Regions from separate parts of the Rhizobium sp. RAF56 genome, predicted to be linked through region 2. Evidence: riboswitches for the same ligand, from Rfam matches in the RefSeq annotation. Region 2 holds a riboswitch; the other holds the start of a gene.
What was found. Region 2 has a riboswitch for cobalamin ahead of cobU (bifunctional adenosylcobinamide kinase/adenosylcobinamide-phosphate guanylyltransferase). Riboswitches for the same ligand answer to the same signal wherever they lie in the genome.

Region 1: another riboswitch for cobalamin. It lies ahead of bluB (5,6-dimethylbenzimidazole synthase); the one in region 2 lies ahead of cobU (bifunctional adenosylcobinamide kinase/adenosylcobinamide-phosphate guanylyltransferase).

The regions. Positions count from the first base shown of each region.
Region 1 is NZ_JBFRDU010000001.1:36,664-41,462, reverse strand. It holds gene AB4048_RS00190 (NADP-dependent malic enzyme) at 1-1,298, shown strand, start outside; gene AB4048_RS00185 (DUF2865 domain-containing protein) at 1,411-2,547, shown strand; gene bluB (5,6-dimethylbenzimidazole synthase) at 2,549-3,232, opposite strand; cobalamin riboswitch at 3,275-3,484, opposite strand; gene AB4048_RS00175 (NYN domain-containing protein) at 3,542-4,261, opposite strand; gene AB4048_RS00170 (NAD+ synthase) at 4,336-4,799, opposite strand, start outside.
Region 2 is NZ_JBFRDU010000024.1:28,831-33,629, forward strand. It holds gene cobW (cobalamin biosynthesis protein CobW) at 1-953, opposite strand, end outside; gene cobU (bifunctional adenosylcobinamide kinase/adenosylcobinamide-phosphate guanylyltransferase) at 959-1,483, opposite strand; cobalamin riboswitch at 1,881-2,031, opposite strand; gene AB4048_RS19645 (chloride channel protein) at 2,207-3,997, shown strand; gene AB4048_RS19650 (cobyric acid synthase) at 4,015-4,799, opposite strand, start outside.

The DNA of each region.
Region 1 (4,799 bases), on a different contig from region 2:
TCTTCCGCGGCGCACTCGACTGCGGGGCCGAGACCATCAACGAAGAGATGAAGATGGCCGCCGTCAGGGCGATCGCGGCGCTCGCCCGCGAGGAGCCGTCGGACGTTGCGGCGCGCGCCTATTCCGGCGAGACGCCGATTTTCGGGCCGGACTATCTGATCCCCTCGCCTTTCGACCCGCGCCTCATTCTGCGCATCGCACCGGCGGTGGCGAAAGCTGCGGCCGACAGCGGCGTCGCGCGTCGCCCCATTGCCGATTTCGATGCCTACCTCGACCAGTTGAACCGTTTCGTGTTCCGCTCCGGCTTCGTGATGAAGCCGATCTTCGCTGCCGCCAAAACCGCCGAGCGCAAGCGCGTCGTCTTCGCGGAAGGCGAGGACGAGCGCGTGCTGCGCGCCGCCCAGGTTCTCATCGAGGAAAATACCGCTACCCCTATCCTCATTGGCCGCCCGCAAGTCATCGAAACGCGCCTCAAGCGCTACGGCCTGAAAATCCGTCCGCAGACGGATTTCGCGGTGATCAATCCGGAAGACGATCCCCGGTTCCGCGAATATGTCGATCTTTACTTCTCGCTGGTCGGCCGCGGCGGCGTCATTCCCGAAGCCGCCCGCACGATCGTGCGCACGAACACGACCGTCATCGGCGCACTCGCCTTGAAGCGCGGCGAAGCGGATGCCCTGATCTGCGGCGTCGAAGGGCGCTACGACCGGCACCTGCGCGATGTCCGGCAGATCATCGGCAAGCGGCAAAACGTTCGCGACTTCTCCGCCCTCAGCCTGCTGATCTCGCAGCGCGGCGCCACCTTCTTCACCGACACCTACGTCACCTATGATCCCACGGCCGAGGAAATCGCCGAATCCGCGATCCTCGCATCCGAAGAGATCAAACGCTTCGGCCTGACGCCACGCGCGGCGCTCGTTTCCCATTCGAATTTCGGCTCCCGTGAGTCCGAAAGCGCCGCCAAGATGCGCGAAGCACTCAGCCTTGTGCGGGAGGCGGCTCCCGACCTCATCGTCGACGGCGAAATGCATGGCGACAGCGCCATTTCCGAAACGCTGCGCCGCCGCGTCATGCCCGACAGCACGCTGACCGACGAGGCAAATCTCCTGGTTTTCCCGAACCTCGATGCCGCCAACATCACCCTTGGCGTCGTGAAGACGATGATGGACTGCCTGCATGTAGGACCGATCCTTCTAGGCGCGGCAATGCCTGCCCATATTCTCTCGCCGTCCGTGACTTCGCGCGGCGTGGTCAACATGGCCGCATTGGCAGTCGTCGAGGCATCGCAACCTATTTGATCCAGCCGCCAACACCGGTTGCCGTCGCCCGCGGCGTGATGCCTCACCGACCTATCCGGGTTCCAATTTCAGCATCTTGTTAAGTGGCTATGGGTTATACATCCAGCATGCCATGGCCGCGCATGCGGCGAGACGTTGCGGACGAGGGCGGGACGTGGAACGCGGTCGAGGCTTTTCCTTCATTCTGCTGGCCTCATTGGCCTTGGCGACGGCCGCCGCCGCACAATCCAACTCTGTCTGTGATGACCTGCGCGGCCGGCTCGCCAATGTGAGCGAAACGATCAGTACCGGCCGCGAGGCCCGGCGAACGTCGGATGCAACAGGCGATCAGAACAGCGCGATCGGCATGATCGAGAACGAACTCAACGATCGCGGCTGTCACAATCAGGGAAGCACAACACTCATCGGCCCGGAGGATGCGGCTGTCTGTGATCAGCTGCAGAGTTCGCTCGCCCGCATGCAGGAAAACCTCCGCTATCTTCTGGCACGGCAGGCCGAGACCAGTGAGGAAGGGGCAGAGCGCAGCCAATTGCAAGCCGCCCTGCGCGAGAACGGCTGCGACGCGCCTGTCGACGATGACACCGAGATTGTCGGCAACCGCGAAGAACCGCTGACGACGCCCGAACAGCAGGCGATGCGCACCGACACCTTCTATCCGCCGATGGGCGAAGAGGAGACGGTCGCCCCCGCTATCTCACCATACGCCGGCGGCGCGGGCATGCAGACCGTCTGCGTGCGCACCTGCGACGGCGGCTTCTTTCCGATGACGGCCAATGCGACGCCGCTCAACTTTCAGGCTGATGCAAACACCTGTGCCCGCATGTGCCCCGACGTTTCGACTGAGCTCTTTTACCGCTATCTGCCCGGCCAGGAGTCGTCGGATATGGTCTCGGCGGCGAACGGACTTCGCTACAGCGCCATGCCCTACGCATTCGCCTATCGCAAGCGCAAGCCCGGCGAGAAATCCGCCTGCAGCTGCAATCTACCCGCCTACTACGAGGAAATGCGGCGCGACAAGGCAGCAAGCGCACCGGATACCGGCACGTCGCCCAGCTCGATCATCACCATCGAAACTGCCAAGCCGAAGCCGCCCGCAGCGTCCGCGAGCACTACGCCAGCCGTGCCGGCGCCAGAGCGACCCTATGATCCCTCGAACAAGGTACGCAGGGTCGGGCCGCAGTTTCTCGGAAGCGATCTGGGCGCGATCGACCTCCACCCGGCAGTACCCGGCCCACAGCCGCAACAATAGGTTAGTCGCCTCCCCAGCGCTCGTTGAAGATCAGTTCTTCGAGCGGAAGCCGTTGCCGCCAGCCCTTCACCGCCAGTTCAGGTTCGCGATAAAGCTCGTCCACATAGCCGAGGCAGAGCCAGGCGACGATCTCGATCCGCTTGGGGATACCGAGCAAGGCCCTTATGTCAGCATCATGAAAGATGCTCACCCAGCCGACGCCGACGCCTTCGGCGCGCGCCGCAAGCCAGAGGTTTTGCACGGCACAGACCGTCGAATAGGCATCCATGCGCGGATTGTGCGTGCGGCCGAGCACGACCTTGCCGGAGCGATCCGGATCGCAGGTGACGCAGATGCTGAGCGGCGCCTTTCGGATGCCCTCGAGCTTCAACGACCGATAGGTATCGCGCCGCTCGCCCTCGAACATTTCGGCCGCTTCCTGGTTGGCGCGGGAAAATGCCTCCCAGGCCGCTTGGCGAACCGCCGGATCGCGCACCAGCACGAAATTCCAAGGCTGCATGAAGCCAACCGACGGCGCGCTGTGGGCGGCACTCAGTAGCCGGCTAATCAGCGCATCCGGCAGCGGATCGGCAAGAAACTGATCGCGGACATCGCGTCGCGTCTCGATGGCGCGGTAGACGGCAGCGCGTTCGGCTAAGGAAAAGGCTTGCACGCGGACGAGATCGTCCTTCGAATTCGGTCGCATCGTTTGCTCCTCAACAATGCCAACCTGCCGCCGTCCGCGCGGTGCGGTCTATCATGTCAGGCCGGTCTTCTGGCTTGGCTTCGCCTGCCTGCCGTTGCCTTCCCGGTTTAAAGACCAGTGGCATCCTACGGAAAGAATGACAAAATCCTTCCGCACAGCAGACATCCGCCTCACAGCGTTGGGCACGCGCCGGAAATTCGCCGGCTTCCCGATTCTCCCGCTTGCGCGGGCACCTGACGTTCAAGCTATGCGCGATCAAACGGCAGCCTGTCAACGCGCGCGCGTGAGGCGGTCACGGCGCAGAGTTATTCATCCCGTCTCGCGTTGCCGCTTGATCCTGATTTGCATGGTTTGCCCATTCATCTGGACTTCGAGGAAGGTGGCGTTCTTTAAAACCGTACCGAACTTTGAGTGGCCAAAGTCCTTCGCACTGAACGTCGGATACAGTTTCTTTATTACGTGACCGAGCAGCGACACATCCAGCCATTCGTGCGGCTTGTGCCCCAGAGAATTGAACGCCTGCACTATATAAGGCCTGACGTCAGCGGTCTGCTTCAGCGCAACGACGTTCGGCGAATTCGGCTGCGCGGGGGCGGCCTGGATCTCCAGTTCGTAGAACGCATCAAAAGCGACCCTGAACTTTTCGGTCGCCTTTGGTCCACCGAGGCCAATCGCTTTGCGACCGCGCATTCGTATCCGGCTAGCCAAATGCGAGAAATCGCTATCGGTGCTGGCGATGCAGAAAACGTCGAAGTCTTCCTTGCCCAGCAGTTCCGTAGCGTCTACGGCGAGCAGGATGTCGCTGCTGTTCTTGCCGGATATCGACGCTTGAGCAGTCTGAAGGCTGAGAGCGTGGTGGGGTACCATCTCCGCCCAGGGCCGCAACATCTCACGCGCGAAATCGCCATAGACGCGCCGGTCGACGATCTGGCCGTAGAAAGATGCAACCTCGAAAATCCGAGCAGCCGTCCGTGCCGGTAAATTCTCCGCATCGACGAAAACGCCAACCCTCCGCGTCGCTTTCTCCACGTTTGTGCCTCCATGGTATCCACCCTAGGAAACAACAAAATGGTGCAAAGGCGAAGCCACTTCAATCATTGCGGTTAACGATCCCGGAATCGATTGGTGATCGGATAGCGTCGGTCGCGCCCGAAGTTCTTCTTGGTGATCTTCACGCCGGGGGCGGATTGCCGTCGCTTGTATTCGGCGAGATAGAGCAGATGCTCTATGCGGTGGACGGTTGCGACATCATGACCGCGGCCGACGATCTCTTCGACCGCCATCTCCTTTTCCACCAGGCATTCCAGGATGTCGTCGAGCATCGGATAGGGAGGCAGCGAATCCTGGTCCGTCTGGTTCGGCCGAAGCTCCGCGGATGGTGCCTTCTCGATGATGTTGGCGGGGATGACTTCGCCCGAAGGCCCGAGCGCATCCGGCGGCACATGCGCGTTGCGCCAGCGCGACAACGCGTAGACCTGCATCTTGTACAGGTCCTTGATCGGGTTGAAACCGCCGTTCATATCGCCGTAGAGCGTCGCATAGCCGACCGACATTTCCGACTTGTTGC
Region 2 (4,799 bases):
CAGGCGCGGTCGAAATAATGGTCGATGCGGCTGCCGACCGCCTGGACCTGCAGGCGCATGGTCTTTCCAGGCACATCGACGAAGCCCTTCAACCGCAGCACGTCGTGCTGGCCGATGACGGTTTTCAGCCGTTCGATGAAGGTCACCGGCTCGGCGATCGGGCCGAGATCGACGACGAAGCTGTCGAATTCGTCGTGGTCGTGCGGGGCACCGTCCTCGTGCTCCAATTCGTGGTGGGATTTGCGGTTGGCGATGTCGCCCTCGGTGCCCACGCCGAGGCCGAGCAGTATCGCGGCGGACACCTCGCCGTTCCTCGCTTCGATCATCGTCGGCTTGCGATGCGTGCGCGAGGCGACCTCGGCGCGAACGCTGGCAATGCCCGCCCGGTCGAGCAGATCGGTTTTGTTGAGCACGATCAGATCGGCGCAGGTCAGCTGATCCTCGAACAGCTCCTCGATCGGGCTTTCGTGATCGAGCGCTTCGTCCTCCTTGCGGCGGGCATGGACGGCATCATGGTCATCGGCGAAACGGCCGGCGGCGACGGCAGCGCTATCGACCACGGTCACAACGCCGTCCACCGTCACTTCGCTGCGGATATCCGGCCAGTTGAAGGCCGCGACCAGCGGCTGCGGCAAAGCGAGGCCCGAGGTCTCGATGATAATATGATCGGGGCGGCGTTCGCGCTCCAGGAGCTTCGTCATGGTGGGGATGAAGTCGTCGGCGACCGTGCAGCAGATGCAGCCGTTGGTCAGCTCGATGATATCGTCCTCGGTGCAGGCCTCCGCGCCGCATCCCTTCAAGACGTCGCCATCGACGCCGAGATCGCCGAACTCGTTGATGATGAGCGCGATCTTCTTGCCGCCCGCGTTCTGCAACAGGTTGCGGATCATCGTCGTCTTGCCGGCGCCCAGAAAGCCGGTGATGACGGTTGCGGGGATCTTTTCCTGGTTCATGCAATTCAACCCTTCATTTTGAGCGGCAGTCCCGCTGCCACGAAATAGACTTCGAATGCCGCCGCGGCGACCATTTGATGCAGCCGTCCGGCATGGTCGCGGAATTCGCGCGCCATGCGGTTTTCCGGCACGATGCCAAGACCGACCTCGTTGGAAACAAGGACGATCAGCGCTCGCGCGCTTGGCAGATAATCGGCAAGGGCGGCGAATTCGGAGGCGAGATCCCGACCCTCCATCATGAGATTGGTAACCCATAGGGTCAGGCAATCGACAAGGATCGCACGGCTCCCCAGATCGATCGCGGCAAGCCGGCGAACGAGATCGAGAGGCTCCTCATGCGTCGTCCAAAGATCGCCGCGATTCACCTGGTGGCTGGCAATGCGCGCGCCCATCTCGTCGTCCCAGGCACGCCCCGTCGCGACATAGTGGCGATCGAGGCCGGAGGCTGCGACCAACTGTTCGGCAAAGCGCGATTTGCCCGAACGGGCGCCGCCGAGAATAAAGGCCGAACGAGAAGAAATCTCCACCATCAGCGCCCGCCCATTGCCGGCGCGGGCAGCTCGATCCCACAGGGGATGGCGGCAGCATAAAAGCCGGCGTCGATGCCCCGAGAAGCCTGAAGTGCCATGACAACCTCCGTGCTGGCAGCGGAACTTCCGTTCCTTTGGTGGGCTCTTCGCCCGGCACGCATGGCAGGTCTCCTGGCTCGCGGGTGCGGCGCTGCGATCGAGGCGAACCGGAAACCGGTCGCCCTGATCGCGACGCCTGCGGATCCTTCTCGCCTTCCCGGCTCGATCATCATGAAAAGGCGGACGATTCGTAGAAATAGAGGCGTCCAACCCCGGTAGATCATGATGCCACGCCAGTGGCTTTTCCGGCTTCCTTGAACCCCTCGCCCGCCCACCTCATGCGGACAGTCGGCCAGGAGCCGCAGCAAACCGGACGATAGGACCCTGACCGCTCTACAGTCGCGGGGTCGGCTGCGATGAGGACGCCCGGTTTGGGTCCGTCCCGCCGCATTCCCTTTTGATCCCGTGCGGCAGGCCGCCGCCCAGGAACCATCCGTAAGGCGGTCATGATTAGGCTTTCGCTTTCGCCAAGTCAACGAAGGCCCAAGGACGCGACACAGCCTGTTCCGTTGACGAAGCCGGCTGCAATAAATCCAGCATGAGTCAGTATTTTGCCGCAATTATTTGACGTTAACGACATATACCGTCCTAACCCTCGGACACCAGCGCGACATCGTTCTTCCCATGCTGCAGAAATTCCAGCGCCGCCGCTTCGGCGCTCTCACAACCCTATTCGATCTTGGCCGTCTAAGGGCGCTGATGCGCCGCAGCGAGCTTGGCCTCGTCATTGCCGGCGCCTTCGTTGGCGTCACGTCCGGCCTGGCGGTGACTGTAATGAGCCTCATCTCGCGGCGCATGCACGCGTTGATCTTCGGCATCGACGAGGCCGACCGGCTGAGCTCCGCCGCGATCGACAACAACCTGCTGCTTCTCACCGCCCCGATCGTCGGCGGCGTGCTCCTCGGGATCATGCTCTTCATCCTTGCCCGCACCCGCAAGAAACCGATGGTCGACCCCATCGAAGCGAACGCGCTGCATGGCGGGCGCCTGTCGCTCACCGACAGCATCGTCGTTGCGGTCCAGAACCTTGTCTCCAACGGTTTCGGCGCCTCCGTCGGCCTTGAGGCCGGCTATACGCAGCTGGCCGCCGGCATTGCCTCGAAGCTGGGATACAAGCTGCAGCTTCGCCGCGCCGACCTCAGAACCATCGTCGGCTGCGGAGCGGCGGGCGCGATCGCCGCCGCCTTCAACGCGCCGCTGACCGGTGCCTTCTACGCGTTCGAGCTCATCATCGGCACGTACACCATCGTCAGCCTGACCCCGGTGGTCGTTTCAGCACTGATTTCCACCCTCGTCGCCCGCCTTTTCGCCGGCGACGAATTCGTCATCGACGTCGGCGATTTCGGCAGCATCGTTCCCGCGGACTATATTCCGGCCCTTCTGCTCGGCGCTTTCTGCGCCGGCGTCGGCATCCTTCTCATGCAGGGGGTGTCCTTCATCGAGGAGATGGCGCGCAAGAGTTCCATCGCGCCGCCGCTTCGTCCCGCGATCGGCGGCATCGTGGTCGGCCTGCTGGCGATGATTTCGCCGCAGGTGTTGTCGGCCGGTCACGGCGCACTGCATCTCAACCTATCGACGGAAGTCGCCATTCCGGCATTGATCGGCCTGCTGCTTTTGAAATCGTTTGCCTCGGCGATCTCCATCGGGTCCGGCTTCAGGGGCGGCCTGTTCTTCGCCTCGCTGTTCATGGGCGCGCTGCTCGGCAAGCTTTTCGCCTATTCGGCTCCCTATTTCGACCACGCGACGCTGACGCCGGTGATCTATGCCGTCGTCGGCATGAGCTCGCTCGCGGTCGCCGTCATCGGCGGGCCGCTGACGATGACCTTTCTTGCGCTGGAGATTACCGGCGACTTTCCGATCACCGCGTTGGTGCTCGCCGCCGTCATCACCTCCTCGCTGGTCGTGCGCACGACGTTCGGCTACTCCTTCGCCACGTGGCGTTTCCATCTGCGCGGCGAGAGCATCCGCAGCGCCCACGACGTCGGCTGGATACGCAACCTCACCGTCGAACGGATGATGCGCCCCGATATCCGCACCGCAAGGGCGGGCATCAGCATGGAGGAATTCCAGCGCGATTTCCCGATTGGGTCGACGCAGCGCGTCATCATCGTCGAAGAGGGAGACAAGTATGCCGGTATCGTGCTCGTGGCGGACATCTATGCCAGCCCCGTCGACACGGTCGAGGAAGGCCGGGGGGTGGCGGATTTCGTTCGCTACCGCAACGATTTCCTGCAGCCGCTGATGAATGCCAAGCAGGCGGCGGCAATCTTTGACAAGACCGAAAGCGAAGCCCTCGCCGTCGTCAACAACCTGATCGAGCGCAAGGTGATCGGCCAGCTTAGCGAAAGCCACACCTTGCGGCGCTACAGCGAAGAACTCGACCGCCGCCGGCGTGAGGTTTCAGGAGAGATTTGACGTCGCCGGCGGCAAAGCTACCCCAGCAGACGCTTCAGCCATTCCTTGTCCAGGACCGCGTCCAGTTCCGCCGCGATGTCGTCGAGGGCGGCATCCACGCTTTGCCGGTAATTCGTACTGTCGCCGCTCACGCCGAAACTTTGAAGCAATTTCGCGCGGAAAGCGTCGCTGGCGAAAAGCCCGTGCAGGTAGGTGCCCATGACACGGCCATCGGGCGAGATCGCGCCGTCGGCCCGGCCGTCGATGATGGCGGAGGGCCTGGCGCAATCGGCTCCCCGGGTAATCCCGAGATGGATTTCGTAGCCCACGAGCGGAGCGTCGTACTCCGTGGAGCGGGCGTGGCTGTTGCGGACGGTCTTTTCCGGCGCCATCTCCGTCTCGACGTCGAGGAGTGAGAGACCCTCTGTCTCCGTCTCCAGTCCCTCCAAGCCATGGGGATCACAGACCTTGCGGCCCAGCATCTGATAGCCGCCGCAGATGCCGATGACGCGACCGCCTCGGCGCACATGAGCCGAAAGATCGCGATCCCAGCCCTGGCGCTTGAAATCGTGGAGGTCGCCGATCGTCGATTTCGATCCGGGCAGCACGATCAGCGCCGCATCGGACGGCAGGGCCTCGCCGGGGCGCACGAAAACGAGGTCGACATCAGGCTCGGCGCTGAGCGGGTCGAGATCGTCGAAATTGGCGATACGCGGCAGAACGGGCACCGCCACCTTCAGCGCGCCGGCGGAACCGCGCGTCAGTCGCTCAAGGACGACCGAATCCTCGGCTGGCAAACGGCCCGCCGCCTTCAGCCAGGGCA